One region of the Arthrobacter sp. RAF14 genome, then DNA from elsewhere that is predicted to be linked to it. Evidence: predicted binding sites of a transcription regulator. Region 1 holds the regulator's gene; the other holds the start of a gene.
What was found. Region 1 encodes HrcA, which represses chaperone genes, less so after heat shock. Its sites were predicted from a motif close to TTNGCACTCGNNNNNNNCGAGTGCNAA; they were not measured.
Positions count from the first base shown of each region.

Region 2: a site for HrcA is predicted at 5,357-5,383, ahead of AB4Y75_RS02530 (FmdB family zinc ribbon protein). Genes of this name have one in related genera too.

Region 1 is NZ_JBFREG010000001.1:1,526,750-1,536,180, forward strand. Features, by position in the region: gene ybeY (rRNA maturation RNase YbeY) at 1-118, opposite strand, end outside; gene AB4Y75_RS07245 (PhoH family protein) at 115-1,221, opposite strand; gene AB4Y75_RS07250 (GerMN domain-containing protein) at 1,545-2,480, shown strand; gene AB4Y75_RS07255 (16S rRNA (uracil(1498)-N(3))-methyltransferase) at 2,513-3,265, opposite strand; gene dnaJ (molecular chaperone DnaJ) at 3,269-4,393, opposite strand; gene hrcA (heat-inducible transcriptional repressor HrcA) at 4,454-5,467, opposite strand; gene AB4Y75_RS07270 (DUF3097 domain-containing protein) at 5,593-6,435, shown strand; gene AB4Y75_RS07275 (DUF4870 domain-containing protein) at 6,587-7,003, shown strand; gene hemW (radical SAM family heme chaperone HemW) at 7,078-8,307, opposite strand; gene lepA (translation elongation factor 4) at 8,311-9,431, opposite strand, start outside.
Region 2 is NZ_JBFREG010000001.1:514,034-535,294, reverse strand. Features, by position in the region: gene AB4Y75_RS02560 (tetratricopeptide repeat protein) at 1-1,805, shown strand, start outside; tRNA gene AB4Y75_RS02555 (tRNA-Ala) at 1,898-1,970, opposite strand; gene AB4Y75_RS02550 (hypothetical protein) at 2,041-2,937, opposite strand; gene AB4Y75_RS02545 (GNAT family N-acetyltransferase) at 3,039-3,653, opposite strand; gene galU (UTP--glucose-1-phosphate uridylyltransferase GalU) at 3,665-4,561, opposite strand; gene AB4Y75_RS02535 (5-formyltetrahydrofolate cyclo-ligase) at 4,636-5,322, shown strand; gene AB4Y75_RS02530 (FmdB family zinc ribbon protein) at 5,423-5,692, shown strand; gene cpaB (Flp pilus assembly protein CpaB) at 5,823-6,506, shown strand; gene AB4Y75_RS02520 (hypothetical protein) at 6,540-6,839, opposite strand; gene AB4Y75_RS02515 (AAA family ATPase) at 6,965-10,741, opposite strand; gene guaA (glutamine-hydrolyzing GMP synthase) at 10,940-12,487, opposite strand; gene AB4Y75_RS02505 (DUF3817 domain-containing protein) at 12,730-13,215, opposite strand; gene AB4Y75_RS02500 (SURF1 family protein) at 13,212-14,060, opposite strand; gene AB4Y75_RS02495 (ABC transporter ATP-binding protein) at 14,267-15,988, shown strand; gene AB4Y75_RS02490 (ABC transporter ATP-binding protein) at 16,044-17,813, shown strand; gene AB4Y75_RS02485 (PTS sugar transporter subunit IIA) at 17,969-18,457, opposite strand; gene AB4Y75_RS02480 (glycerol-3-phosphate dehydrogenase/oxidase) at 18,541-20,277, opposite strand; gene AB4Y75_RS02475 (excalibur calcium-binding domain-containing protein) at 20,559-21,261, opposite strand, start outside.

The DNA.
Region 1 (9,431 bases):
GCACCGAGAGTTCGGCTTCGGGATGGATGTAGAGCTCATCGAAGATGAACCGTGCCAGACGGACGATGTCCTCTTCGTTGGCGTCGACGCCGGATTCGTTGTTGACCTCGATGCTCATGCGGTGGCTCCTGGCTCTGCGGTGCTGTCCAGGCCTGCCGCCTGGCGGGAAGGAGTGCGACGGCGCTGCACGCCGCGCTGCTGTTCCTCGTCCCAATGGTTGTACGCGGTCACGATGTCCCCCACCAGGCGGTGGCGGACCACGTCGCTGGCGTCGAGGACGGAGAAGTTGATGTCTTCGATGCCGTCCAGGATGCCCTGGACGATCTTCAGTCCGGAAGTGGTCCCGTTGGGGAGATCCACCTGGCTCGTATCACCTGTGACCACCATCTTGGAGCCGAAGCCCAAGCGGGTCAGGAACATCTTCATCTGCTCCGGGGTCGTGTTCTGAGCCTCGTCCAGGATGATGAACGCCTCATTGAGCGTGCGCCCGCGCATGTAGGCGAGAGGCGCCACCTCGATGGTTCCGGCCGCCATGAGACGCGGGATCGACTCGGGGTCCATCATGTCGTGCAGCGCATCGAACAACGGGCGCAGATAGGGGTCGATCTTGTCGTTGAGCGTGCCCGGCAGGAAGCCGAGCCGCTCGCCCGCCTCCACGGCCGGCCGCGTCAGGATGATCCTGGTGACTTCCTTGTTCTGCAGCGCCTGAACCGCCTTGGCCATGGCCAGGTACGTCTTACCGGTGCCGGCCGGGCCCAGCCCGAACACGATCGTGTTCTGGTCGATCGCGTCGACATAGCTCTTCTGATTGAGCGTCTTCGGCCGGATGGTGCGCCCGCGGCTGCTCAGGATGTTCTGGGTCAGGACTTCGGTGGGGGTCGGCACGGTGCGCGCGCTCAGCATTCCCAGGAGCTGGACCACGAGCTCACGCGTGACCGGAGTGCCCCGCGCCGACAGCGACTTCAGTTCCAGGATCAGACGGTTCGCCAGCTGGACATTCTCGGTGGGGCCCTTGAGCGTCAGTTCGTTCCCGCGGACGTGGAACACCACGGTGGGGAAAGCCGCTTCGAGGCCGCGCAGCGTCTCGTCGTGGGCGCCCAGCGCCCGTACCATGGCCTCGCTCGTCTCGAAGAGGATGACCTCGGTCCGAGAGAGGGGCGTGCTGTGCGGAAAGTCGGTATGACCTGACAGGGCCCCCGATGGCATGGTTTCTTCGCTCATGGTGCCGGCCCTCGAGACCGGATGTCCCTTTCGTGAAAATGGTGTGGCCATGAAGTCCATGGCCTGCTGAAAGTCTACGTCAGGACGCCGGACGGTCACGGCTTGGGCACAGCGGGGTCTCAATCGGATTGCACTTCCTCCCCAGCCCCCCTCGAACGGTCCGAGCACCCCGGCGCCTGTGGCAAGGTGGAATGCGGGGCGTGCTGATCAGCAGGCCCTTTCCCGTGGGCGGACTCCGTCCCGGGACCGGCGACTCCCCGCGAACATTGGCCGATGCCCGCACGACGAGCTGATCGAGAGAGCCGACAGGAAGGAGGGGAACCATGGGCCTGTACACCGCACGACCCACCGCACGACGGCGGCACGCCGCACGCCTGCTCGCGCTTCCCCTCGCCGCTGCGCTGCTTTCCGCGTGCACCGCCACACCGTCCGGAACGGTCTCCTCCGGCTTGCCGGATCCGCAATCGCTGGCCACTTCGATCCCCGAAGTCACCGCCGCCCCGAGTGGAACGGCCGACACCGCCACCCAGGTCCAGGTCTATTGGATCGGACGCACCGGTGGCAACGCCTACCTCTTCTCCGAACCCAGCAAAGTCGGAGCCGGGGACGACCCCGTGACCGCGGCTCTCAAAGTCATGATGGCTCAGAAGCCTCAGGACCCCGATTACTTCACCGCCTGGCAGGCCCCGCACCGTCTGGCGGCGTCGATCTCCGGAGTGTCCACCATCACGGTGGACGTCAGCGCCGACGCCTTCTCCAAGAACCTCGACCCGTCCATGGCCAAGCGGGCCATGCAGCAGCTCGTCTTCACAGCGGTGTCCGCGGCCCGCGCGTCCGGGATGGTCGACTCCTCCGCGGAGCCCGACGTCGTCCTGCTGATCGACGGCCGCAATGACGTACAGGCCTTCGGCTCGATCCCACTGAACCTTTCCTTCCACCGCGACGCGGCGTTCCTCTCGCCCGTCCGTATCACGGTCCCCCAGGACGAGGCGGTCCTCAGCTCCGGCACGCTGACGTTCAGCGGCGTCGTGCTGGGAGCCCGGAAGGACGTGAGCTGGTCGGTGGTGCCTGCCGGTTCCCCCGCGGGGCAGGACGTGCTGTCGTCCTCCAGGATCACGCTGACCCCCACGGAGGACAATGTGGGGCAGTTCAAGTCACGGGTGGAGCTGCCGAAGGGCAAATTCGAGCTCACCGTCACCACCACGGTTCCGGGCGCGTCCCAGCCTGTGCAGGATTCGAAGACCATCACCATCCGCTGAGGTGCGGGATCGCCTCGCGAACCCGGGTCACCTCACCAGCGGCCGAGAACCGTGTTCGCCACCACGAGCGCGGCCGGGCCGGCCGAGGACGACCGCAGCACATGCGGTCCGAGCAGCGCCGTGCGGGCGCCGGCCGCTTCGAAGGCGGTGACCTCCGACGGCGAGATGCCGCCCTCCGGACCCACGATGAGCAGGATCTCGCCGTCGACGCCTGCCGCGTCCTCCAGGAGCGAGGACAGGGAACTGCTCGCGTCCTCATGGAGGATGAATGCGGATCCGGCCTGCGTGATCCGGCGTGCGAGGGCGGCGGAATCCACGGCGTCCCCGACCTCGGGGGTGCGGGCGCGCCGGGACTGCTTGGTGGCGGCCCGCACCACGGAACGCCACTTCGCCAGCGCCTTCGCCGCCCGGTCACCACGCCAGCGCACGATCGACCGGTCGGACTGCCACGGAATCACACCGTCGATGCCGAGCTCCGTGGCGCTCTCGATGGCCTGCTCGTCCCGGTCACCCTTCGCCAGGGCCTGCACCAGGACCAGACGGGGCGCAGGGGCGGTCTCGCGGACGACGTCGAGGGCCCGGACCACCAGTTCCCCGTCGCCGGACGATTCGACGGTCCCGATCACGCGGGTCCCCTGCTCGTCCACCAGGTCCACGCCCTCCCCCGGAGAAAGCCTCTTGACCGTGACGGCGTGCCGGGCCTCGGCGCCGTCGAGCACGACGAGCCCGGACGGCTCGACGTGGTCGAGGGAACCGGCGGGAGCGAAGAAGACCGGGTTACTCATGGCTCAGAGGTTGCCGAACTTGTCGCGGAGCTTGGCGAACATCCCACCGGTGCTGGCGAGCTTGCCCTCGGTGAACTCCTCGTCACGCAGACCCGCGAGCTTCCTCAGGAGTTCCTCCTGCTCGGCGTCGAGCCTCGTGGGGGTCTCCACCTGGATGCGGACCTTGAGGTCGCCGCGGCCGTAGCCGCGCAAGTGGGTGACACCCAGTTCGTGGAGCGTGATGACCTCGCCGGACTGGGTGCCCGGCTTGATGCTGATGGTCTGGGGACCGTCGAAGGTCTCCAGTTCGACGTCGGTGCCCAGGGCGGCCGCGGTCATGGGAACCTTCAGCGCGGCCTGCAGATCGTCGCCGTCACGCGTGTAGGTCTTGTCAGGGTTGACCTTCACCTGGACGTACAGGTCACCGGACGGGCCGCCGGCGATGCCGGCTTCCCCGTGCCCGGAGAGCTGGATCCGGGTTCCGGTGCTCACACCGGCGGGGATCTTGATGGAAAGGGAGCGGTGCGAGCGGACACGGCCCTGGCCGTTGCACTCGTTGCAGGGGTCCTTGATGACCGTGCCGAACCCCTGGCAGCTGGGGCACGTGGCGGCGGTCATGACCTGACCCAGAATGGACCGGACCGGGCGCTGGACCTGGCCGGCGCCGTGGCAGATGTCGCAGCGCTCCGGGCTGGTGCCCGGCTGGCAGCAGCTTCCGTCGCAGGTCTCGCAGACCACGGCCGTCTCCAGTTCAAGCGTCTTCTCGACGCCGAAGACCGCGTCCTTGAGGTCGATGCGGACCTCGACCAGCGCATCCTGGCCGCGCCGGACCCGGGAGGCCGGACCCGGAGCACCGCCGCCGCCACTGAAAAAGGTGTCGAAGATGTCCTGGAAGGCGAAGCCCGAACCGGAGTACCCACCGAACCCGTTGTCGGTGCCGTTCTCGTTGCCCGTGGTGTCGTAGACCCGGCGCTTCTCGGGATCCGAGAGGACCTCGTAGGCGTGCGTCACAGCCTTGAACTGCTCGGCGGCGTCCTCCCCGGGGTTCACATCCGGGTGCAGGGTCCGCGCGAGCTTGCGGTAGGCCTTCTTGATCTCCTCACCGCTGGCGTCGCGCGGGACTCCGAGGACTTCATAGTGACTGCTCACGTGTGTGTACTTCTCTTCCTCTGTTGGGTGAAATGCAGTGGCGTCAGGTGACCGGTGAGGTCACCCCGCCAGAATCCGTGAAAGGTAGCGTGCGACGGCGCGCACGGCCGCCATGGAGGACGGGTAGTCCATGCGGGTGGGGCCGAGGACGCCCACCTTCGAGGCGGCGCCCTTGCCGTAGCCGGTGGCCACCACGGAGGTGCCCGCGAGCTCGTCGAACGGGTTCTCGCGTCCGATGCTGATGGCCACACCGTGCTGGTCGTGGTGCATCTCGGTGAGGAGCCTCAGCATGACCACCTGCTCCTCCAGGGCCTCCAGCACCGGTCCGATGCTCAGGGGGAAATCCATGGTGGCGCGGGCCAGGTTCGCCGTTCCGGCCAGCACGATCCGGTCCTCCGCACTGGAGTCCAGGAGCGACAGCAGGGCGGCGGCGAGGGCCGCCGCCGGCCGCTGCAGCCCGGGGGCCGCCGTCGCGGTCAGGACCGGGACGGTCTCGCGCAGGGTGTCGAGCGGCTGATTCGCACACGCGGCAAGGAACATCGTGCGCAAGGTCACGACATCCGCCTCGTCCAGGATCTGCCCGAGGTCCACGACGCGCTGGTCGACCGATCCCGTGTCCGTGATGAGCACCAGCAGCACCTGTGCGCCGCCCAGGGCCACGACCTCCAGGTGACGCAGGCCTGCCTGGCTGGCCTTCGGGTACTGCACGACCGCCACCTGGCGGGTCAGCTGGGACAGGAGCCGCGCCGAACGCTCCAGCACATCGTCCAGGTCGGTGGCGCTGTCCAGGAAGGAATGGATGGCGCGGCGTTCCGCGGCCGAGAGAGGCTTGACCGAGGCGAGCTGGTCCACGAAGAGCCGGTAGCCCTTGTCCGTGGGGATACGGCCCGCGCTCGTGTGAGGAGCCGCGATCAGCCCCTCCTCCTCCAGCGCGGCCATGTCATTGCGGATCGTCGCGCTGGACACGCCCAACTGATGACGCTCCACCAGGACCTTCGAACCCACCGGCTCCCGGAAGTGGACGTAGTCCTCCACAATGGCGCGCAGGACTTCGAGACGACGAGGATCACTCACTCTGCCACCTCCACATGCTCTTGCCCTTCGGCGTTTCTCTTAGCACTCTACCTCTCTAAGTGCTAATTCTAGTATGCCTGCCCCGGACCCGGGACATCGCCAGGCGGAGAACAGCAGGAGGCTTCATGTCCATCCATTCCTGGGGACCTCAGGACCTCAGCGCACCTGCTCAGAAGCAGCTGCGCGAGGTGCCCGTGGAACGCGGCATGGTGCTGGAGGACGTCCAGACCGGCTGGGTCGGGGCGGTGACCCGCGTGGAGAAGTCCGGCGGCATGCACATCCTCAGCCTCGAGGACCGGCGCGGTAAGGAACGCTCCTTCCAGCTCGGCTTCGGCTTCCTGCTGGACGGCGAAGCGGTCAAGATCGTGCCGCCACGAGCGGCCCCCGCCACCGAGCAGGGCCCGAGGCGCACCGCCAGCGGATCGATCCACGTGGACACCAAGGCACGGACCGCTCTGGCCAGCCGGATCTGGGTGGAAGGCAAGCACGACGCCGAACTCGTGGAGCGCGTCTGGGGTGACGATCTGCGCGTGGAGGGGATCGTCGTCGAGCCTCTGCACGGTATCGACGACCTCGAGGCGGCCGTGGCGGCCTTCGGACCCGGGCCCGGCCGGAAGCTCGGCATCCTGGTGGACCATCTGGTTCCCGGCTCCAAAGAGCAGCGGATCGTGGACGCGCTGATGCGCAAGCCCGGCGTCGGCGGCAACGTGCTGGTGGTGGGTCATCCCTATGTCGACGTGTGGCAGGCCATCAAACCCCAGACCCTCGGAATCCCCGCCTGGCCACGGATTCCCCGCGGCATGGACTGGAAGACCGGCATTCTGCAATCGTTCGGCTGGCCACACGCCACGGCGGAGGACATCGGCCTCGGGTGGCAGAAGCTGCTCTCCACGGTCCGCAGCTACGCCGACCTCGAACCGAGCCTGCTGGGACGCGTCGAAGAGGTCATCGATTTCCTCACGGCGTGACCTCCCAGCCACTATGCTGAGTAAGGAACGCCGTCATGGGCAGCGCCCGTGATCCGGAACTATCTCAGGAGTAACAGCTGTGTCTGACGCATCTGGACCGAAGCCCCAGGGTGCACCCACCCCGGGCGATCAGCCGCGAGGTGCCGCAGGCATGAACGGCGGTCCGGCCCAGAACAGCGGTGATCAGGTGCCCGGCGATCATCCTTACACGGGCGCCAGCGCCGTCCCGGAGCCGCTGAGCTCCAGCGAGGACCGGCAGTGGGCCATGCTGGCCCATTTCGGCGGAATCCTCGGGTTCATCCCGTCGCTCCTGATCTACCTGATCTTCAAGGACCGTGGGCCGTTCACCGCCCAGGAGGCCAAGGAAGCCCTGAACTTCACCCTGCCGCCGACCCTGGTGGCGGTGGTGGCGAACATCCTCAGCCTCATCCCCTGGATCGGCGGGATCTTCGCGGTGATCGCGGCGCTCATCTGGATCGCGCTGACGGTCTTCTCCGTGATCGCCGGCGTTCACGTCAACCGTGGCCAGCCGTATCGCTACAAGTACAACCTGCGGCTCATCAAATAGCCGGAAGGCGGAACCCCGGAAGGGGTCCCGCCTTTTTTCATGCCCTGATAGCGGTCCAGCCAGGGAGGGCCGGATCAGTCCGGAAGCAGACGGCGCACGACGGCGTCTGCCAGGAGCCGGCCACGCAGACTCAGGCGCACGGTGCCACGGAAGGCGGCCTGCGGGTCGATGAGCCCGTCCGCGATCAGACCCGCGACGGCGGTGCGCCCCTCCGCGTGGAGCGCGGAGGTCGGCAGCCCCTCGGCCAGCCTCACGCGCAAGAGGACATCCTCGAGGTAGCGGGTGCCGCCGTCGAGCACTTCCTTGCCCGCGGCCGGGGACACGCCGTCCCCCAGTCGCTGCGCATAGGCACGGGGGTGCTTGACGTTCCACCACCGGACCCCGCCGACGTGTGAGTGGGCACCGGGGCCGATCCCCCACCAATCGTCACCCCGCCAATAGGCGAGATTGTGGCGGCATTCCTGGCCCGGTTCGCGGGCCCAGTTGCTGACCTCGTACCAGTCGAAGCCGGCGGCGGCGAGCCGCTGTTCGGCCAGTTCGTACTTGTCAGCGTGGTCATCGTCGTCCACATCCGGAACCTCGCCGCGCCGGATCTGTGCCGCGAGCTTGGTCCCGTCCTCGATGATGAGGGCGTAGGCGCTCAGGTGGTCGGGCTCGCAGGCCAGGGCGGCGTCCAGTGACTGCTCCCAATCGGCCAGCGACTCCCCCGGGGTTCCATAGATCAGATCCAGGCTCACGTTCAGCCCGGCGTCGCGCGCCCATTCCACGACCTGAGGCACCCGCTCCGGACGGTGCACCCGGTCGAGCGTTTTGAGGACGTGCGGGACGGCTGACTGCATGCCGAAGGAGACCCGGGTGAAGCCGGCCTCCGCCAGGCGGGCGAGGGATTCCGCGGTCACGGTCTCCGGGTTGGCCTCGGTGGTGACTTCGGCGCCGGGCTCAAGGCCCCAGAGGTCGCGGGCACGGCCCAGCAGAGCACCGAGTTCATCAGGATTCAGCAGGGTCGGCGTGCCGCCCCCGAAGAAGACCGTGGACACGGGACGGGCGGGGACGCCGGACCGTTCCAGGACGTCGGCGGCGAAATCCAGCTCGGACAGCGCGGTGCCGGCGTACTCATCCTGGCTCGCGCCGCCGCCGAGTTCCGTGGCCGTGTAGGTGTTGAAGTCGCAGTAGCCGCAGCGGACCGTGCAGTACGGGACGTGGATGTACAGGCTGAAGGCACGCTCCTGCGCGCCCTCCCGGGCCTGAGGATCCAGGAGCCCGTCCGCAGGAGCCGGGTCACCGAGAGGGAGCGCACTGGGCATGGGTTACTTCTTGGCCTTGTCCTTGCCGTTGCCTTCGTCATTGCTCAGCGCAGCGATGAAGGCTTCCTGCGGGACCTCGACGCGGCCCACCATCTTCATGCGCTTCTTGCCTTCCTTCTGCTTCTCCAGCAGCTTGCGCTTACGGCTGATGTCGCCGCCGTAGCACTTGGCGAGAACGTCCTTGCGGATGGCGCGGATGTTCTCACGGGCGATGATGCGGGCGCCGATGGCTGCCTGGATGGGGACCTCGAACTGCTGGCGGGGAATGAGCTCCCGCAGCTTGGAGGTCATCATGACGCCGTACGAGTAGGCCTTCTCGCGGTGGGTGATCGCGCTGAACGCGTCCACCGTCTCGCCCTGGAGCATGATGTCCACCTTGACCAGGTCGGCGACCTGGTCGCCGTCGGCCTTCCAGTCCAGCGAACCGTAGCCGCGGGTCTTCGACTTCAGCGTGTCGAAGAAGTCGAAGACGATCTCCGCCAGCGGGAGCCGGTAGCGGATCTCGACACGGTCCTCCGAGAGATAGTCCATTCCGCCCAGGATGCCTCGGCGGGACTGGCACAGCTCCATGATTGCTCCGACGAATTCGTTCGGCGCCAGAATGGTGGCGGAGACCATCGGCTCACGCACCTCGGCGACCTTCCCAACGGGGTACTCGCTCGGGTTGGTGACGTGGACGACCTTCTTGTCCTCCAGGGTCACCTCGTACTCCACGTTCGGAGCGGTGGAGATCAGGTCCAGCTTGTATTCGCGTTCCAGGCGTTCGCGGGTGATCTCCAGGTGCAGCAGACCGAGGAAGCCCACACGGAAGCCGAAGCCCAGGGCCGCGGAGGTCTCCGGCTCGTAGACCAGCGCCGCGTCGTTGAGCATCAGCTTCTCCAGCGCGTCGCGGAGCACCGGGTAGTCCGTGCCGTCCAGCGGGTAGAGGCCGGAGAAGACCATGGGCTTGGCGTCCTCATACCCTCCGAGCGACACCGCCGCCGGCTTGTGCAGCGTGGTGACGGTGTCACCGACCTTGGACTGGCGGACGTCCTTCACGCCGGTGATGAGGTATCCCACCTCACCGACGCCCAGGCCCTTGGACGGCACCGGCTCGGGCGAGCTCACACCGATCTCGAGGAGTT
Region 2 (21,261 bases), 1.0 Mb from region 1:
TGGAGGAGGTGCTCCTCCGCGTCCCCGAGGAGCACCGGGAAGACGAGGCTGAAACAAGCTACCTGGCCCTCACCGAACGCTTCGCCGCGCATCCGGACGACGAACTGAGGGATGGCCTTCTGTGGGCCCTGGTGCTCCGCTACGGCTTGCAGGGCGAGCAATCCTCCCGGACGGCCACGTCCCTCAGGGTTCTGGGGCACGCGGACGCCGCGTTCGCCGGGGACCACAGCCCGGTGACCGTCGCCGCACGGCTGCGCCTGGCGGCCCGGGTGGCGGAAGCGACGGCCGCGCTCGGAGACCCGGCGCGCGCCGTCGCGCTCTCCGAAGACCTGGTCAGGCGCTTCCCCGGCGCCGAAAGCGATCCCGAGCTGCGGGTGCCGTTCGCCCTCGCCGAGCTGGAACGGGCGCTCCGCCTCGACGACCTGGGACGGCGCGAAGACGCCTTGGCGCTGCTGGCCTCACTCCCGGAACGCTTCCCACCGCTCGAGGACCTGCCGGACGCGTCCGGCGCCGTCGCTCAGGCCATGTACTGGCAGGGCCGGCTGCTCCGGGAGTCCGGTCGTGCAGCAGAGTCCAGGACGGTCATCGAGGCGCTGATCGGGCGGTTCGCCGACGCCCAGGAGTCCGGCCAGAGAGCACAGGCCGCGAACGCCTTGTTCTCCCTCTGGCAGTCCCCAGACGCCTCGGCCGAGGAGCGGGACGACGCGCGGACCCGATTCGCCGCCCACTTCGGTGATGACGACGATCCGCACATCCGCGGTCTCGATGCCCGGCGGCTTCTGACCCAGGCTTCGGTGGAGGCTGAGCGCGGGCGGAAGGACGCCGCCGTCGCACTCCTGAGTTCCCTGCTCGCGCGTCACGGCGACAGCACCGAAGCCGGCATCCAGGACACCGTGCGGCTGGCGCGCGAGAATCTGGGCATCCTGCGCGTCCCGACGATCGCTCAGGCGGACAGCGCTTCCGGCGCCCGGTATCGCGATCTGCGGGCACGCCTCGATGAAGCGGACCGCGCGATCGGAAGCGGCAGCACCGCGCAGGCGGAGGCGGTGCTGCGTTCGATCATCGACGACGCCGGCGCCGGGGACGCGGACCAGGCGACCGTCCTGCTGGTGCTGGCCGCGCTCGACGGCCTGGGCGGGCTGCTCGAGGAGGCGGGGCGCTGGGAGGAGCTGTCCCTTGTGGCGGGACGGGCCGCGCCGCCACGCCCGGACCTGGACACCCGCGCCGCACGGATCAACGCCCGGGCGCATCTCCGCCTGGCCCGGGCACAGGCCCGGCTCGGCGACCCGTCCTCGGCACTGAACGTCTACGACGCGCTCGACCGCTTCGCGGAAGGCTCACAGGACGGGGACATCGTCAGTGCCCGCGAGACGGCGCTCTACAACCGCGCGGTGCTGCTGGACGATCTGGGAGACGTCCACGCCGCGCTAGCGGCCTACGACCGGCTCCTCTGGATTCAGCAGGCCTCGGTGCCATCGCCCGAACGTCGGCTCCGGGCGGTCAAGGCTCTCCGCAACAAGAGTCTTCTGCTGGACCAGCTCGCCTTGTTCGCGGACTCCGCCGCCGCGCACCGGCAGGTCCTGGACATCGCCGGCACCGCGCCGGAACCCGCCGTCCTGCAACGCGCACGGCCTTCCGCCTTCGCCCTGGCCACCTGCTTCGCCCGGCTCGGCGACCATCGTTCCGCCGCCGACACGTATATGTGGATCGGCACGGCGCACCACCTCGGCTTCAGCGCTCAGGAGCTCCGCGAGGCAGCCGGCCTGCTCAAGCTTGCACGGAAAGAGGCCAGGCGGCAGCGGTGAGGGGGTGGCCTGCGGCATCGCCGGGAACGGCCCACCCTCCCCCGGGGACACCGAAGGCCCCTCCGGATCCGGAGGGGCCTTCGGTGAAACTGTGGAGCTAAGGAGATTCGAACTCCTGACCTCTTCGATGCGAACGAAGCGCTCTACCAACTGAGCTATAGCCCCGGACCCGCTCTCGCGGGAACCAACTGAAACAGACTACAAAGAAACCGCCGCAAGTTCAAAAACGCGGGGCTCAGGCCCTCCGGCGCTGCAGAATCGCATCCAGATTCCGCAGCGCGGACTGGCCCTGACCGACCACGGCGACGTTCACTCCGCCGGCCTGCACGGCCTGGGCGAGGTCCGGCTTCAAGGCGTCCTTGATGATCGGCTTGCCCTCGGGCTTGGGGGCCGCCGGCAGGTCGAGCGGTTCCGGCGCCGGACGCTCGGCCCGCGGCGCGTCGACGTACAGCGGCTTCGGAACATCCACCGGCTCCCAGGTCTCCTCGGCGCCCGCCTCGGAATCACCGATCTCCCGAGCCACGGCGAGGGCTGCGAGACGCAGCTCAGCCGCCGTGAGCGGCGGTTCCTCCGCCTCCTTCACCGGCTCCGCGGGCGAACCGTCGAAAGGTTCACTGGGCGATGACAGCGGACGCTCCACGGCGACGTCGCGCACCGGAGCGGCAGAAGAAGCCATGGCATCACGGAAGGCCTGGTCCAGCCGGCGCAAGCGGTCCCGCTTGGCCAGCTGACGAAGGGCCGCGACGCACGCCACGGTCACCAGGAGGCAGAGCACCGAAGCGCCGGGGGCAACCACCGAGAACAGGGAGAGCACGGCGAGAACCGGCACGGCGGCCAGACTCAGCGCACCGAGCAGTGCGAGCGAGGCGCGGCCGGTCTTGATTCTGGGACGGCGGACAGGGTTCTCCGAGAGATCCTGCTGGCCTGGATTCTCCATGGGCACGGTCTCTTCCTCCTTGCTGCCGTCCTGCACTGTCATCGTGGGTCCGGCACTCACCGTCGGCAGGTGGCCGGGATGTTCCTCGTTCTCCGCCTCCACGGTCCGGACCCGGACGCGGCGCTTCAGAAGTGAAGGAGCGATCCCCAGAAGCCAGAACGCGACAGCAGCCACCAGGACCACTGAGCTGCTCATGGGGAAATCCACAGTCTTCACGTTAGGGGGTGCTCACCACACGCCTGACCATTTGCCCTAGTGTGTCGCCCAACTCGGCAGGAAATGACGACGGCGAGGTGTCACCGGCTGTTGAGCCAGCGCGTCAGGACGCCCTCCGGGACCTCATCGGCCGTCAGCGCGAAGCTCAGATGATCCGCCCATTCGCCGTTGATGTGGAGAAACGCCGGACGCAGACCTTCCGGGCGGAAGCCGAGCTTCTCGACTACCCGCAGGCTCGGCGTGTTCTCCGGACGGATGTTGATCTCCATCCGATGCAGTCCGAGTTCCCCGAAACAGAAGTCCGTGGCGAGGGCGACCGCCGTCGGCGTGATGCCCCGTCCTGCGCGTTCCTGGTCCACCCAGTACCCGATGCTCGCCATCATGGCCGATCCCCACATGATGTTGGAGACCGTCAGCTGCCCGACGATCGCCGGCACGGCAAGGCCGGGCCGGCGCTCGGTGATCAGGAACGGCAGGGCGTTGCCCTGGCGCGCCTGAGTCCTGAGAGAGGTGACCATCTCACGGTAACTGGGCAGGCGTCCGCCCGGATTCGGGTTGCTCGCCTCCCAGGGCTGCAGCCAGTCCTTGTTGCGCTGACGGACCGTCGTCCACTCGACACGGTCCCGCTGCCGGATGGGCCTCAGGACGATGTCACCGTGTTCCAGGGTGACGGGCCAGTACGGAACCTGACGCACCGGTGGCAGCGTCAGAGAGTGGACGTGAACTCGCCGAGCCAGGTGCGGAGGTCAGGACCGAGGTCCTCGCTCTCCGACGCCAGCTGGATGACGGCCTTGAGGTAACTCAGCTTGTCGCCGGTGTCGTAGCGGCGGCCGCGGAACACCACGCCGTAGACCCCGTACCCTTCACCCTCGCCTGCGGCGAGCGTCTGCAGGGCATCCGTCAGCTGGATCTCGCCACCGCGCCCGGGGGCGGTGTGGGCGAGCACCTCGAACACGGCGGGGTGCAGCACGTAGCGGCCGATCACGGCGAGGTTGGACGGAGCCTCCTCGACGGACGGCTTCTCGACCAGCTGGCTCACGCGGACGAAGTCCTCGCCGTCCACCGGCGAGATGTCCGCGCAGCCGTAAGCACTGATCTGGTCCGGCTCCACCTCGATCAGGGCGATGACCGATCCGCCGGTCTTCTGCTGGACCTTCATCATGATGGACAGCAGTTCGTCCCGGGGGTCGATCAGATCGTCACCGAGCAGCACCGCGAAAGGCTCCTGGCCCACATGCTGCTGGGCACGCAGCACCGCGTGACCCAGCCCGAGGGGATCGCCCTGGCGGAGATAGTGGATGTCCGCCAGATTCGTGGATTCCTGGATGGCGGAAAGCTTGCGGGCATCACCCTTGGCCTCCAGGGTGGCTTCCAGCGACGGGACCCGGTCGAAGTGGTCTTCCAGGGCGCGCTTGCTGCGCCCGGTGATCATCAGAATGTCATCCAGTCCGACGCTGGATGCCTCCTCCACCACATATTGAATGGCCGGCTTATCCACCACCGGCAGCATTTCCTTGGGCATGGCCTTCGTGGCCGGCAGGAATCGGGTTCCCAGGCCGGCGGCCGGGATGACGGCTTTGCGGATCTGCTTCTGTTCGGTCACAGGACTAATCTAGCCGATACAGTCACCAGCCCCTTCTCCGGATTTTTTCCGACGACAGAATGACGGTTTCACCCATGCCAGCAGAAAAAGCGGAATTCCGCTCCGCGCAGCGCACACGACGGCGCGCAGAGGCCGCCCTTCGCACCGGCGACGACGCCGCCCGGCTGGGTGCCGCGTTCTCGGCGCAGGCGATGGGCTGGCTCTCCACGGTGCTGCCGGGGGGGTCAGCGGCGGCTCCGAGCGTGGCCTGCTATCTGAGCGCCCGCCTCGAACCGCCCACCGGAGCATTGCTCCACTCCCTGCATGACCGTGGCTGCACCGTCCTGGTTCCGGTCTGCCGTCCCGGGCATCTCATGGAATGGGTGCGCTGGCATCCGGGAATCGAGGTCCGCCGCAGCACGCTCGCTCCGGTCGATGAGCCTGTGGGACCGGGTGCCGGTCTGGCGGAACTGCTCGGCGAGGGTGGCCCCGGCCTGGACGCGATGTTCCTGCCGGCCACCGCCGTGGACTCGACAGGGAACCGTCTGGGTCAGGGCGGTGGGTACTACGACCGGTTCCTGGCGGAACTGGCGGAGGCACAGACGACTGAGGCGGCTCCGGCAACTGAGACGGCCCAAGCGGAGTCCGGTCGCACGGTCCCCCTGGCCGCCCTGGTCTTCGAGTCGGAGTACGTCCCACAGGGGTCCTTCACCGTGGACCCGTTCGACCGGCCCGTGGACGCCGTGGTGACGGAGCACCGGTGGCGCCTCTTCGGGAAGTGAATCCCGGGTTCCGGCGTTGTCCTCTTTGATAGAATTGGCACTCGGAACCTGACAGTGCTAATCCGTATCCGTTCAGGACCCAGAGAACTGAGGAGAATCCGTGCCGACTTATGCGTATGCCTGCAAGGACTGCGGCCACGATTTCGAGGTCGTCCAGTCGTTCAGCGACAACTCCCTGACCACATGCCCCGAGTGCGGCGGCACCCTGCGCAAGAAGTTCAACAGCGTCGGCGTGGTCTTCAAGGGCTCCGGTTTTTACCGGACGGATTCCCGCGGTTCCTCGTCACAGAGCACGGTGCCGGCGGCCTCCTCGTCTTCCACCGCTTCAAGCTCCCCCGCTCCAGCGGCGAGCCCAGCCAGCGGAAACTGATCGGCCCAGCGCCCGCCTCAGAGCATGAGGCCGCCACCACCACGGAGCGAGCCCCGTCCACCGGGCCGGCGCTGTCCACATAAGCGAAGTCATCCCCTCCGGGCCGGACAGCGGTCCCTAGCCTCGGAGTATGAGGAATCCTCCGCTCGGCTCACGCCGCCGTTCCGCTCTACATCGTCTCCATGCCTGGCTCATCCGGCACCGCCGTTTCCTGGCGGCCGTCTTCCTCTCGGCCGCCGTGAGCCTCACGGTCTATCAGCTCACTCCCGAGCCCGCTGAACGTGTCCCTGTGGTCTCCGCCTCCGGTGATCTTCCCGCCGGGGCCACCCTGAGCCGTGACCAGCTCACCATGGTGCAGCTGCCTCCTCAGGCCGTGCCGGCCGGCAGCTATCGTGACCCGGCGCCCGTGCTCGGACGACGGCTGGCCACTCCCCTCCGGCGGGGTCAAGTCCTCAATGAAACCGCGCTCACCGGTCCCGGCCTGCTGACGGGGACGCCCGAGGGAACCACCGCCGTGCCGCTGCGGATGTCCGACCCGTCGTCCCTGAGAATTCTGAGTCCTGGTCAGCTCATCGACGTGGTGCTCACCCCCGACCCTGGTCCGGACATACCGCGCGACCCGGCCGGGCAGCCGTCTCATGTCCTGGCGTCGCGGGTGGCCGTGCTCTGGATCAGCCGAGGAGAGAGCACCGGGTCGTGGCTGGGGAGCGATGACTCGCCCGGTCTCATCGTGGTGGCCGCCGGCCCGGCACAGTCCAGATCGCTCGCCGGAGTACAGCGCCAGGGACGGCTCTCCTTCGTCCTGGTCCGCTGACCGGTCATGAGCACCATGGTGTTGCGTGCCCGGTCAGTCCCAGTGCGGGGGCCGCTGCTCCTTGAGCCATTCATCCCGTTCCGGGTTGCCCGGCGTGCCGCCCCAGGCGACGTCCAGGTCCTCGGCGGCCTTGTCCGGCAGGACCCCCTGCGCGGGTCCCGGCCGCCGTGCGCCGCGGTCCTCAGCAGACAGCGCTTGGTCTCCGGCCGCAGAGGCCTCCGGAGGCGTGCCCTCCGCCGGGCGCTTGCCCTTGGCCGTGGTCACCCCGCCGGACGGCGACGCCGGCGCCTCCATCACCATCGACTGTCCGTCGGCCACCTCGAGCCGCGTCATCTGAACGGTGGCACGGCGTGAAACCCACCGCTTCCGCCCGGGACCGGACGGGTTTGCCGCCGCGTCATCGGAAGAGCCGGGAAGGTCAGGCTGCGGTCCCCGAGCGGAACCGCCAGGGGTATCGCTCACGCCGGTCCGTCGTCGCCCAGGGGCACCTGCTGCATGAAGCCCGTGGCGGTGTTCTCGGCGCCGCCCTGTTCCTCACCGTCCAGGTGGAGGTAGGAGGCGATCCGATCGGCGCAGAACGACGGGTCGGTGAAGACCTCGATGGTCCAGAGGGAGACGTGACGCCACCCCATCCGTTCCAGCAGTTCCGGACGCAGCCGGCTCCGCTCACGGATGGACCGCTTCTGGTATGCGGCAGTGCCGTCGGACTCGATGGCCACCGGGGTGGGGATCTCGGAGTCGTCCTTGCCCATGGTGTGCAGGGGATCGGCCGCGGCCACCACATCGATCGCGCCGTCGTACTGGTGCCAGACCCGCGCGCCCCGGACCCGGAGCCGCTCGGCGAGGTCCACCACCAGGGCGTCCTCCCCCAGGCTCGGGTCGCTCGACGCGGCACGGGAGGCGTGGCTTCCCAGGGAGTAGTTGCCGCCCAGTTCACGGTCCAGCAGATCGTAGAAGTCCGCGGCGCCGTGACTCAGGCGGCTGCGGTCCAGATCTTCGGGCTTGAAGCAGCTGAGGACATGGAGGTGCTGACGTGCACGGGACATCGCCAGAGCGAACTTGGCTCTGCCGTCACGAGCCGACAACGGACCGAAGCTGTGCAGCGCGCGGCCATGGGGCGTCCTGCCGAAGCCGAGGGAGAAGATGATGTGGTCACGTACCAGCCCACGGGCACGTTCCAGATCCACCACCCGGAAGGACTCCGGGCCGGTGCCGTGGAAGAAGTCAGCCAGCAACGGGTGGTTCGGCAGCTGGAGCCTGATGGCTTCGCCGATCCGCGCCGCGTGGTTCAGGGTGCTGGTGACCACCGCGAGGGAACGCCGCGGCCGGGTCCTCGCGTGCTCGAAGACCAACTCCACCACGCGGTTGACCTCGGCCATCACGGATTCCACGGCTTCTTTGCCCTGGACCGGAAGGCCCGTGCCGTCCGGCAGGTACTCCACCACGATCGAACGGTCCAGACCGGTCACCGCATTGCCGTCGGGCAGGCGGTTCAGACGCTCGCCGTAGAAGGAACGGCTCAGCTGAAGGCTCAGGTCCTCGTCCACCGAACGGTAGGCGTTGCGCAGCTCGACGCTGGGCAGCACCTCACTCAGGGCGTCCAGAGCACTGGTGACCGTCTGTGCGGCCTGCTCGCGGTCGTCGGGGCGTTCCACGGCGACCGAGAAGGCACGGGGCGCGCCGATGCTCGCGTCGCCGAAGGCCACCACCTGCGTGCCGCGGGCCAGCGCCGGCAGGGCACTGCGCAACGCGGTCGACTCGGCGTCGACCAGGACCACGGCATCGAAGTGGACCCCGGCGGGCAGGGCCCGGGACAGGGAGTGCGGACTGACGGTCCAGATCGGGACCAGGCTGGACAGCAGCTGAGGCGCCTGAGCCCAGAGCGCGGCCATGCTGACCCGGCCGTCCTTGAGGAGGCTGCGCAGCAGCTCGGCCTGACGGGTCTCCCGTTCCACCAGGTCCCGCCAGCGCTGCGCCAGCGACCAGCGCAGACGCCCGGCGCCGCTGGCGATGTGCGCGCTATCAGCCAGGCGGAACTCGCCCTCCATGGTGCGGAGGCTGTCGCCGTCGGACATGGCCAGGTAATCGTCTCCGCTGATCATGGCTTCGAGGACGGACTGCCACCAGGCGAGGTCCAGTTCCGCGCCGACCGCCTCGGCGGGGACTTCGCGGGCCGCCAGATCATCCAGCAGCTCGTCGAGGCCCTGGCCACGCAGGCTGTCCAGGATCAGAGTGCGCTCGGGAAGGGTTTCCAGCGCTTCGGTGTCACCGCTCAACGACGCAAGACGGGCCTCTAGGGCCGCCAGCGGCATCTCCTGCAGATCGGTGCCGCCCCGGGTGCCCTTGAGCGCCTGGCTCAGGGACAGCAGGTCCTTCTTGACCTCCGAGTAGCGGGTGTCCAGGTCGGCGAGGCCGGAGGGCACCACGGGGTGCCGCTGCGAGGCCGCGTACTTGGACCACTGTTCGCGCTGGACCTGGACCTCTTTGAGGCTTTCGTGGAGATCCAGGATGTGCACGCCCGGACGGACGAACTCCTTGGCGTACTTGCGCAGCTTGGCACGCCCCAGGCTGGTCATCTCGATGCCGCGGTCCCGGCGCCAGGCGGTGGGCGCCGTGGCCGCGATGAAGTCATGGACGTCCCGGTCGAAGATCTCCACGGAGAACCGGCTCAGGCTGTCGCGCATCCCGAGGAACAGCCCCAGCTGCTCACCCCACTCATGGAAGTTCGCACCCAGGTGGAGCTGCGCCTGCTCGGCGAACTCCTCCATGCGGCGGCGCAGTTCCGGGACCGACGTGTTCAGGCGGCTGGCCGTCTCGTGAGCCTCCTGGGCCTCCTTGCGTGTCAGGAGGCGCGCGCCGTGCCATTCGCTCGTGACCGTGGACCGGGTGAAGCTGCCGAGTTCGGCCGCCCGGACCAGCTGCGTCGCCGTGGCTTCGCGGTCCTTGATGCTGTCCAGCACGCTGCGCTTCAGGCGCACGGTGGTGCCAGGCGTCGTGTCTGTGGCGACCGCGCGGGCGAGCGCCTGCATCGCCTGATAGGGAGAGCAGCCCCAGCGCGACCGCACATTGTGCAGCGAGGCCACATGCTCGGCCAGGGAGTGCCGACGGGCCCGCAGGGTGCTGTGCAGCTGCTCCAGCTGGGGCTCCTCGGCCTTCTCATTGCGCACGATCGCCTGAATCAGCTGGGCCTTGAGCTGGGCGGGACTGGCACTCGCGCTCAGGGGCAGCACCAGGGACTCCAGACCCAGGGACCCGAGCCGCTGGTTGAGTTCGGTCAGGGAGGTGCGCCGTTCGCCGATCACCAGGACCGACTTCCCCGCCATCACGAGCTCGCCCAGGGCGTTGACCACCGTCTGGGTCTGGCCGGTGCCGGGAGGCGCGGAGATGACCACGGAGTCGCCGGCACGGATCACGTCCAGGGCCAGCTGCTGCGAGGCGTCGGCGTCGAGCAGCAGGAACTCGTCCGCCGGATCGCGCTCGTCCAGCGGCACGAACTCCTCGGCCGTGATGGGCACCCGTGGTTCCACACTGTCCGGATCCGCGAGGGCGGAGATCAGCTCATGCCGGTCATGGATCCAAGGGTCGTCCAGATCCTGCGGAAGGTCGGCGAAACTGGAGACGAGCAGCTCCGAAAGGATCTCGGAGCCGTGGATCGGCGCGATGACCGTCTCCATGCGCTCCAACACGGGCTGGGGATCGAAACGGGCGGTGCTGTACGCCAGGCGCGCCAGGGCGTTGACGTCGAAGATGATGCCGTGCACTGTTTTCAGATGACGGACAAGGGCGGGGTTGATCCGCGCCTGCTCCATGACCTGGAGTTCGTAGTCGTCCCCGCTGGGGCGCAGGCTCAAGCTGATGGAGGCGAGCAGGACCGGAGCCGTCACGCGCTGCGGCTTGCCACCGACTGCGGAAGTCCAAACGGCGGTGCCTGCGGAGAGATACCCGACGTCGATCCCCCGCTCGTTGCCCATCTCGTAGATCTTGGCGCGGATGCTGCGGGCCGCCCGGGCAGCGCGGGTGTAATCCTGCGGCTCACGGATCAGGGTGGACAGACGGGTCTTCCGCCCGGCCATCAGTTGAGCGAGGCCGGACGGGTGAGCGTGCGCCAGGTCGATGAAGCCATCCGGAGTGCGGGAGAAGCGCAGCAGCGTGTCCGGGCCTGACACCGGCGCGAACGCACCGAGCCAGCGGCTCAGCTCCTCGGAGCGTTCGACGTGTTGTGGGTTCTCCGGCACGGGTTCCTTCTTCTCTGCACTGGCTGCACTGGCGCGTGAGGCTTTGGACCAGATAGGCATACCTTCGAGGGTATCCGCCCCGGAGCGCCACCGGGGCTTGCAACGCCCACGACTTGCCAAAGTCCAGCGGAATTCCGGGGAAAAAGCCGTGACCGGCCCGCGGAAGCGGACCGGTCACGGTTCAACGGCTCGGGGGGATCACTCCCACTCGATGGTTCCCGGCGGCTTGCTGGTCACATCCAGCACCACGCGGTTGACGCCGTCCACCTCGTTGGTGATGCGGTTCGAGATCCGGGCGAGCAGATCGTACGGCAGACGCGACCAGTCGGCCGTCATGGCGTCCTCGCTGGACACCGGACGGAGCACGATCGGGTGGCCGTAGCTGCGGCCGTCGCCCTGGACGCCCACGCTGCGCACATCGGCCAGCAGCACGACCGGCATCTGCCACACCTCGTTGTCCAGACCCGCGGCGGTCAGCTCGGCGCGAGCGATCGCGTCGGCCTTCCGCAGGAGGTCCAGGCGCTCGGCAGTGATCTCACCGACGATGCGGATTCCCAGACCGGGGCCGGGGAACGGCTGGCGCCCGACGATCTCGGCGGGCAGGCCGAGCTGCGCGCCGACGGCACGGACCTCGTCCTTGAACAGCGTGCGCAGCGGCTCCACCAGCTCGAACTGGAGGTCCTCCGGCAGGCCGCCCACATTGTGGTGGCTCTTGATGTTGGCCGTGCCCTCGCCGCCGCCGGACTCGACGACGTCCGGGTACAGGGTGCCCTGAACCAGGAACTTGATGCTTTCGCCGTCGGCTGCCGCCTCAGCGATGATCGCACGCTCGGCCTCTTCGAAGGCGCGGATGAATTCGCGGCCGATGATCTTGCGCTTGGTCTCGGGGTCACTGACCCCGGCCAGGGCGTTCAGGAAGCGTTCCTGCTCATTGGCCACATACAGCTTGGCGCCGGTGGCGGCGACGAAGTCGCGCTCCACCTGCTCAGCCTCGCCCTCACGCAGCAGACCGTGGTTCACGAACACACAGGTCAGCTGGTCGCCCACGGCGCGCTGCACGAGAGCAGCCGCCACAGCCGAATCGACGCCGCCGGAGAGACCGCAGATCACACGGGCCTCGCCCACCTGCTCGCGGATCCGCTCCACCTGGTCCTCGACGATGTTCCCCGTGGTCCAGTTCGCCTCCAGACCGGCGCCCTTGTACAGGAAGTTCTCCAGGATCTTCTGGCCGCTCTCGGAGTGCTTGACCTCCGGGTGCCACTGCACGCCGTAAAGGCACTTCTCCTCATTGGCGAAGGCCGCCACCGGGGCGCCCGCCGTGGTGGCGAGGACCTCGAAGCCGTCCGGGGCGCGGTGCACCGAGTCGCCGTGGCTCATCCACGAACGGTGGTCCGTCACGCCCTCCAGGAGCGAATGAGGCTCACCGACCAAGGTGGTCTCGGTGGAGCCGTACTCGCGCAGGCCGGTCTGGGCGACCTCGCCGCCGAGGGCGCGGGCCATGGCCTGGAAGCCGTAGCAGATGCCGAGGACGGGGACGCCGGCCTCGAAAAGGTCCGCGCCGACGTTCGGGGCACCCTCCGCGTAAACGCTGGACGGGCCTCCGGACAGGATGATGGCGGCGGGGTTCTTGGCCAGGAGTTGCTCGGTGCTGAGGGTGTGCGGAACGATCTCCGAATACACCTTCGCCTCACGCACGCGGCGGGCGATCAGCTGCGCGTACTGTGCACCGTAGTCAACAACCAGCACCGGGCGCTGAGAAGTCTGAGCTGCGGGGGAATTGGTCACCCCTCAAGGATACGGTCCCGCGGCACTCCCCCGCACACCGGGCGGCCTCCGAGTAGCGCGGCTCACAGCCGCAGCCGTCACAACGACGGCGGCCGGCCCGACGTCGTGGGTCATGAACCGGCGCGCGACGACGCCGCACAGGCCCCGCGGCCGAAGTCACCGAGGGGGCCGCCACGCAGCCGTGGCGACCCGGGCGCGAGCGTTCAGTAGCGGCTGGCCGCCTGAGGATTGGCCGCGAGCTCCGCCTCCACCTCGGCATGCGTCTTCTTCTCGACGATGAAGGACAGGAACGGCACCACACCGCCCAGGGCGAGCACCACGAGCTTGCCGAACGGCCAGCGCAGGAGGCTCCACAGACGGAAGTTGGAGATCAGGTACAGCACGTACATCCAGCCGTGCACGATCAGCACGATGATGGACAGGTTGGCCCCGCCCACCACGCCGGACGGGTCCGCGCTCGCCAGGCCGAAGACATGCGGCTGCCCGGTGACGGCGTTCGTGCCGCCCGCGAACAGGAACTGGCCGAAACCGTAACGCAGGATGAGCTCGACGCAGAGCAGCAGCAGGAACGAACCCGTCGCGTAAGCCAGGACCTTGTAGAACTTCAGGGCGGAACGGATCTGCTGCTCCGTCCCTCCGAAACGCCGGGGGCGGGGTGCGGGAGTGCCGGCAGGCTTGGGGTCGATCATTCGCTGCTCCTGTGATCATCGGGGGTGTTCTGGGGGAAGGACTGCCCGCGGGCGTAAAGGGCCGCGTCCTCCTCCGCTTCGAGCTGCCGCTGGTAGTCGTCCTTGACCAGGCGCCACCAGATGAAGAGGGCGAATCCCGCGAAGACCACCCACTCCACGGCGTAGAAGATGTTGAGCCAGTTCACGCCCTGCTCGGGCGGCGCCGCCTTGAGTCGCAGCGGCTTGAGATCCGAGTCGTCCCGGGCGCCGACGTCCTGGCCGCCGCTCTTCTCCTGGCCGGCGCCGACGAAGCCCTGGTAGCTGGAGACGTCCCACACATTGATGAGTTCGGCGACGGAAAGATTGGCATAGCTGCTCTGCGGGAGGTCCTGCGTGACCGTGGGGGCCTCGGAAGGGACGAGGCGGCCGGTCAGGGAGACCTGCCCCTGCGGCGCCCGGGGAGCCTGATCGGCCGAGGAGATCCAGCCCCGGGCCACCGGGATCCAGGTGGTCTCGGTGGCCTTCGCCCCGGCCAGTCGCGGAGCGCCGTCGACGGCGAAAGCCGTGACCACCCAGTAGCCGCTCCGGCCGTCCAGGAGTCTGTCCTTGACCAGGACCTGTCGCGAGGGATCGTAGTGCCCGTTCAGAGTGACCATCTGGTCTGCGACCGACGAAGGGAAGAAACTCCCCGGCTTGAGCACCTCACTCAGGGGCCGGGGCGACTCCAGAGCGCTGTCCGGGGCCTTCTCCTGCTCGGTCGAGCGTCCGAACTGCCACTGGCTGAGAAGCACGAAGACCGTGGACACCAGCAGCGCAAAGAGCAATCCGGCGATCCAACGCGGCTTAAGGGCAGTTTTCAGCACCATTCCACCGTACTGGCTGAACCTCGGAATTCCCCAAAAACGGCCGCCCGTCCACCCGGCCCGCCAAGGGCCTCCTGAGCGCCCTGCACCCGCCCGGCCCCCGTAACAGAATCGCCTTCCACCAGCCAGAACGCCTTATTCCAGAATTTCCCGAAAGAAATCTTTCATATGAACTTCCCTGTGACTCAGGCCTCATTTAGGCTGGCGCTGTGCGAGAGTACCCCTATCCCCGTCCTGACGAGCCTTTCGGTCTCTCTCCCAGCCGATTCCTGCTCTGGCTGGGCCGCCTTCAGCTGCCCACTTTGATCGGCGGATTCTGCTTCGGCATCGTCTGGATGTTGTCACAGGCCTTCGCGCCCTTTGTTATCGGCAAGGCCCTCGACCTCGGCGTGGTCGCCCAGGATTTCGGGGCTCTGCTGTTCTGGACCGCGATCTTCCTGGGCCTCGCGGCCATCCAGGCGGCCACCACCACCATCCGTCACCGCCTTGCGGTGAGCAATTGGCTCCAGGCCGCCCTGACCACCAAGGAACTCATCGGGGTGAAGGTCTCCCGGGGCGGTGAGTCGGTGGGGCGCGCCGTTCCGACCGGCGAAATCGTGACGGTCGCGTCCAATGACGCGCCGCGCATCGGCCAGCTCTTCGACGTGACAGCCCGCTTGTCCGGCTCGATCATCTCCTATCTGGTGGTCTCCGCCCTCGTGGCGGGCATCCACCTGCCTCTGGGCATCGCGGTGCTCATCGGCGTGCCCGCACTCGGCGCGCTCCTGGTCTTCGTGGTGAAGCCGTTCCAGAAGCGGCAGCAGGCCCAGCGCGAGGCGACCGGCAAGATGACCTCCGTGGGAGCGGACACGGTGGCCGGTCTGCGGGTGCTCCGCGGCATCGGCGGAGAGCGCATCTTCGTCAACCGGTACCGCGAGCGCTCCCAGCACGCGCGCCAGCAGGGCATCGAGGTGGCGAAGTCGGTGGCGACCCTGGAAGCCTCGCAGCTGCTCATCGGTGGCGCCTTCAGTGTGTTCTTCACGTTCACGGGTGCGGCACTCGCGCTGGACGGCACGATCACCCCGGGACAGCTCATGTCCCTGTACGGCTTCTCGGTGTTCCTGGTCGCCCCGATCCGGACCGGCTCGGAGGCCCTCAACGTCGGCATCCGCGGCGTGGTGGGCGCGCGCAAGGTCAGCAAGCTTCTCGGAGCGAAGCCTCTCGTAAGCGACGGCGGCAAGGCCGCGCCGCCGTCGTCGGCAGCGTTGCAGGACGGCGAGAGCGGCGTGACGGTCCCGCCGCAGGGGCTCACGGCGCTGGTCTGTTCGGATCCGGGCCGTTCGGCGGCCGTGGCCAAGCGGCTCGGCCGGTTCGAGGACGCCGCCTCGCGCGATGTCCTGTGGGGAGGCCTCCCTCTGGAGGCCTATCCCCTGGATGACATCCGCCGGACGATCGTGTTCAGTCAGGCCGAGGCTCAGTTGTTCACCGGCAGCCTGCGCAGTTCCCTCGATCCCCAGGGGCGGCACAGTGACCAGCGCATCCTGGACGCTCTGGAGCAGGCCGCCGGACTGGACATCCTGGAGGCCCTGGAGGAGGGGCTGGACCACGAGGTGGATGAGAAGGGCCGCAGCTTCTCCGGTGGCCAGCGACAGCGTCTCTCCCTCGCCCGGGCACTGCTGAGCGATCCTGAATTCCTCCTGCTGGTCGAGCCCACCAGCGCGGTGGACGCCCACACCGAGGCCCGGGTCGCAGAGGGGCTCGCCGAGGCCCGGAGTTCGCAGAGCGGGCACGGCGGCGCCGCCACCCTGGTCACCACCGCGAGTCCGCTGCTGCTGCACGCGATGGACCGCGTCATCTTCCTTCCCGAAACAGGCGAACCGCTCACCGGCACGCATGCCGAACTGCTGGAGAGCTGTCCCGAGTACCGAATGGTCGTGATTCGCAGTGAGTAACACGGCGGAGTCGTTCGAGGAACCTCTGCTGGAGGAGAACGAAGCGCGCCAGAGCCTGCCCGAGGCCGCCGCCGCCCTCCCCAACCCCGGCAACCGCCTGCCCATCGCGGCCTCCGCGCAGGTGCGGGCGGAGGCGTGGCGTCTGCTCCGCCGGAATCAGCGGGGCCTGGTCGGCGTGATGGTCTTCTACGCGGCGGCCGCCATCATGGGCCTGGTGGGGCCGTTCATCATCGGCCGGCTGGTCGACACCGTCACGACGGGGACCACCATGTCCACGGTGACGGCCCTGAGCCTGGCGCTCCTCGGCTCGGTGGTGGCTCAGGCGCTCCTGCAACGCCTGGCGTCCTACCGTTCGATGGTGCTGGGTGAGAAGGTGTTCGCCGACCTCCGGGAGGAGTTCATGGGGGACGTCACCTCACTCCCCCTGTCCACGGTCGAACGTGCCGGCACCGGTGATCTGCTCTCCCGCACCACCAACGACGTCGAAGCGCTCTCCCATGCGGTGCGTTTCGGTGTGCCGCGACTCCTGGTTGCCGTGGTCACCGTGACGCTCACGCTCGCCGCGGCGCTCGTGGTGTCCCCGCTGCTGGGGCTCGGCCTGCTGGTCAGTGCACCGTTCATCATCCCGGTCACCCGCTGGTACCTCAAGCGTTCCGGCCCCGGTTACCAGCGCGAGCACGCGGCGTACGGAACCATCGACGGGACCATCTCCGAGGCTGCCGACGGCGCTCTCACGGTGGACGCCCTCAGCCTCGGCCCACAGCGCATCCACCGCACCCGCACCGCCATCCGGGAGGCGTTCGAGGCGGAGAAGTACACGTTGTGGCTCCGCTCGATGCTGTTCCCGGTGACTGAGCTCGCGCTGTGGCTCCCGGCCGTGCTAGTGGTCCTTTGGGGCGGCTGGCTGGTCTCCGTGGGCGCCGTGTCCGCCGGGTCCGTGGCCGCCGTCGCCCTGTACGCCGTGGCTCTCGTGGAGCCGGTGAACACCCTGATCATGTGGCTGGACGAATTGCAGTTCGGCGCGGCGTCCCTGGCGAGGATCGTGGGTGTCAAGGAGGTCCCAGCGGACCGTGAGGTGAGTGGTGAGACGCCTGACGGCAGCCGGATCTCCGTGCGCGGCGCCACCTTCGCCTACCGGGCCGGGCGCAACGTCCTGCACGGTGTGGACCTGGAACTCGTGCCGGGTGAGCGGCTCGCCATGGTGGGTCCTTCCGGGGCCGGCAAGTCGACACTGGGCCGCCTGATCGCGGGGATCAACCCGCCGTCGTCCGGCGCCGTGACGGTCGGCGGGGTGCCGTTGGTGGATCTGCCCGTGGAAGAGCTGCGCCGTGAAGTGGCATTGGTGACCCAGGAGCATCACGTGTTCGTGGGAACCCTCGCGGACAATCTGCGTCTGGGCAAGGAGGAGGCGAGCGATGAGGAACTGCTGGCCGCTCTGGACGACGTGGGCGCGGCCTCTTGGTTCACAGCGCTGAAGGACGGCCTGGAGACCGAGCTGGGCTCCGGCGGCCACGCGCTGACGCCTTCGCAGGCACAAGAACTGGCCCTGGCACGTCTGGTCCTCGCCGATCCCCACACGCTCGTGCTCGATGAGGCGACCAGCCTCATCGATCCCCAGGCCGCCCGCAGCGTGGAGCGCTCGCTGGGCGCGGTGCTGAGTGGCCGGACCGTGGTGGCGATCGCCCACCGCCTGCACACGGCCCACGACGCGGACCGCGTGGCCGTGGTGGAGGACGGACGGATCACCGAGCTGGGCAGCCATGACGAGCTGCTCGCGCTTGACGGGTCCTATGCGGCCCTGTGGCGGTCCTGGCGCAGCGAATGACAGATCTCCCCGGTTAAACGGTCATTCCCCGACGCTGGAGCGTCGGGGAATGACCGTTTAACCGGGGAGATTGCGGCGCCAGCAGCTCGGCTGGTGCAGCCCAAGGGTCAGTGGCCACTGCTCTGCCGGCGCTGGTCAGTGGTTGAAGAAGCCGGTCAGTGGTCGAAGAACACGAGCGAGGTGTTGATCAGTTCGGCGATGACCTCGGGATCATGTGCCCGGCGCAGCGACTCCCGATAGCTCTCCTTGGAGAGCGAGCGTGCCAGGGTCGCGAGCACTTCCAGGTGTTCCGAGAATGATTGGGCCGGGGTGGCGATGAGCAGAATGAGATTGGCAGGTCCATCGGCCGCACCGAAATCGAGCGAGTGACCGTACTTGGTCACGCCGACGGCGATCGACGGCTGCGTGACGTACTCGCTGCGGGCGTGAGGCAGCCCGATGCCGCCCGGCAGGCCGGTCGCCAGCTGGTGCTCGCGGGCATTGACGCTGGCCAGGAACCCTTCCAGATTGGAAACCCGGCCGGAGGCGAAGAGCCGCTGAGCAAGCTGGGCTGCGGCGTCCTCCCGGTCCGTGGCTTCCATTTCCAGGATGACCATGCTGGGCAGGGTGAGCTCAGCGTCATAGCGGTTCAGATCCTCGGCCACAGGGCGTCCTTTCAGTCAACGTTCAATCGTGGTGCGCCCGCATCGCTGCGGGTCACCACTGGACGACGCCCCAGGCGCCGTCCTCAGCGGAGCGGGATGATGTCATCCACCCCGATCCGTGCCGCATCGGCCGACTCGTCGTCCGGCTGCTCCTGCGACAGTCGTTCGGCCTCCACCCGGGCCAGATAGTGCTTGATCTCGCTCTCCTCCTGGACGGGGCTCCAGCCGAGCACCTCGCCCATGAGACGCGCCACGACCGGCACCGCGGAGACTCCGCGGTCCCAGGATTCGATGGAGATCCGGGTCCGGCGGGTGAGGACATCATGCACATGACGGGCACCTTCGTGGGTAGTCGCAAAGACCACTTCCGCGCCCAGATAATCATCCGCTCCCGGCAACGGTTCCGCCAACTCGGGGCGCTCACGGATCAGATCCAGGAGCTCCTGGGTCTCGGAGCCGTAGCGGTTCAGCAGATGCTCCACCCGTGCCACGTGCACGCCGGCTTCGTCCGCGCTCCGGTGCCTGCGGTTCCAGGCGGCCTTGTAGCCCTCGGCGCCGAGCAGCGGGATGCCTTCCGTGCAGCTGGGGGCCACCCGGTCATCGAGACCACGCACGGCCTCGTCCACGGCGTCCTTGGCCATGACGCGATAGGTGGTCAGCTTGCCGCCGGCCACCACCACGAGGCCGGGGACCGGATGCGCCACCACGTGCTCACGGGAGAGCTTCGCCGTCGAGTCGTTCTCACCGGCCAGCAGCGGACGGAGACCTGCGTAGACCCCCTCCACGTCCTCCCGGGTCAGCGGCCGCTTGAGCACCTTGTTGACGTGTTCCAGCACGTAATCGATGTCCTTGCTGGACGCCGCCGGGTGGGCCTTGTCCAGTTTCCAGTCCGTGTCCGTGGTGCCGATGATCCAGTGCCGGCCCCAGGGGATGACGAACAGGACGCTCTTCTCGGTGCGGAGGATCAGACCTACCGTCGACTGGAAGCGATCGCGCGGGACCACCAGGTGGATGCCCTTGGAGGCCCGCACCTTGAGCTGTCCGCGGTCGGTGACCAGGGCCTGCGTCTCGTCCGTCCAGACGCCGGTGGCGTTCACCACCTGGCGCGCGGCGACGTCGAACGTGCTGCCGTCCTCCATGTTCTCCAGGCGTGCGCCCACCACGCGTTCGCCTTCGCGGAGGAACTCCACCACCTTCATGCGGTTCACCGCGTGGGCACCGTAGCTCGCGGCCGTGCGGACGATGTTCACCACCAGGCGGGCGTCATCGACCTGAGCGTCGTAGTAGCGGATGGAGCCGACCATGGCGTCGTCCTTGAGGCTCGGAGCCGCCTTGAGCGTGCCACGCCGCGTGAGGTGCTTGTGCATGGGGACACCACGGGCGTTGCCACTGGTCATGCCGAGCGTGTCATACAGGAGGATGCCTGCGCCGACGTACGGACGCTCGACGAACCTCTTCGACAGCGGGTACAGGAACGGCACGGGACGGACCAAGTGCGGGGCGATCCGCTGGATGAGCAGACCACGCTCCTGCAGCGCCTCGGTGACCAGCGCGAAGTCCAGCATTTCGAGGTAGCGGAGACCACCGTGGATGAGCTTGGAGGAGCGGGAGCTGGTGCCCGAGGCCCAGTCGCGCTGCTCCACGATGCCCACCTTGAGCCCTCGCGTCACGGCGTCGAGGGCGGCTCCGGCGCCGACCACACCACCGCCCACGATCAGGATGTCGAGTTCCTGACCCGGCTCCGTGGTCTTCTTGAGCGCCTCGATGGACAGCTCGCGCTGTTCCGGACCGAGGACCTTGCTGCTGGCATTCTGGCTCATGGAAGCCTCCCGATATGCGTGGCTAAGACTTGGTTCCACCCTAGTCTTTCGGCGGCTCCTTGGGCAGGGGCGAATCAGGTTTGTGGACGACGGTGGTCACCACCGCTCCTCAGCTCGTGATTCCGTCGCTGCAAACCGTCGTTCGGGTGCTGAGTTCGCTACGTCCGATAGCGAACTCACGCCCTCCGCAGCGAACTCAACGGAAGCACCGGGAACCGACCTGACGACGACGGCGCGGCCCTCCGGAGAGAGGCCGCGCCGTCGTCGGCCGGGAAAGTGCGCTATTCGCAGCCGACGCCGTCGCCGTCCCGGTCCAGCTTCGGGCTGTAGCCCGGCTGGCCGATGCGAATCGGGGCCGCTCCCGCAGCCCTGACCGCCGCGCAGTTCGCGTAGTAGACGGAGCCCGGGTCCGCCGGGGCCGGATTGTTCTGCGGGACCTCCGGTACGAAACGGCGGGGCGTCTGCTCCGCCGGGGCCTGAGCCTTCTGTGCTTCCGCTGCGGCCTGCCGGGCCGCCTCCGCAGCGGCCTTCTCCAGCTCTGCGGCGGCAGCCTTCTGACGTGCCGCTTCCTGAGCCTTCTTGCGCGCCACCTCGGCCACGGCCTTCGCCTTCGCGATCTCGGCCTGCGTTTGACGGACCTGGGCCGCGGTCATCCACAGGGCCTTGCCGGCTTTGTCCTTGAAACACAGCAGCGCGGGTTCCACGGCGAGGTACTTCTCGCCGGCCTTCTTGCAGCCCTCGCCGGAGCGGTACAGCGCGACCGTGACGGTCTCCGTCGCCGTCGGGCAAGCCACGGCCGGGGCCGATCCGGTGCTCGACGCCGACGGCTCGACGCCCGCGGTCTCGGTCACCGTGACCGTGGGCTCGGGACTAGGGCAGGCGACCGTGGGCGCCGTCGTGGTCGGCGATGCTCCGCCCGTCTTGACGACCACACTGGAACACCCCGTCAGGAACACCGCTGCTCCGATGATGAGAGCGGCGACA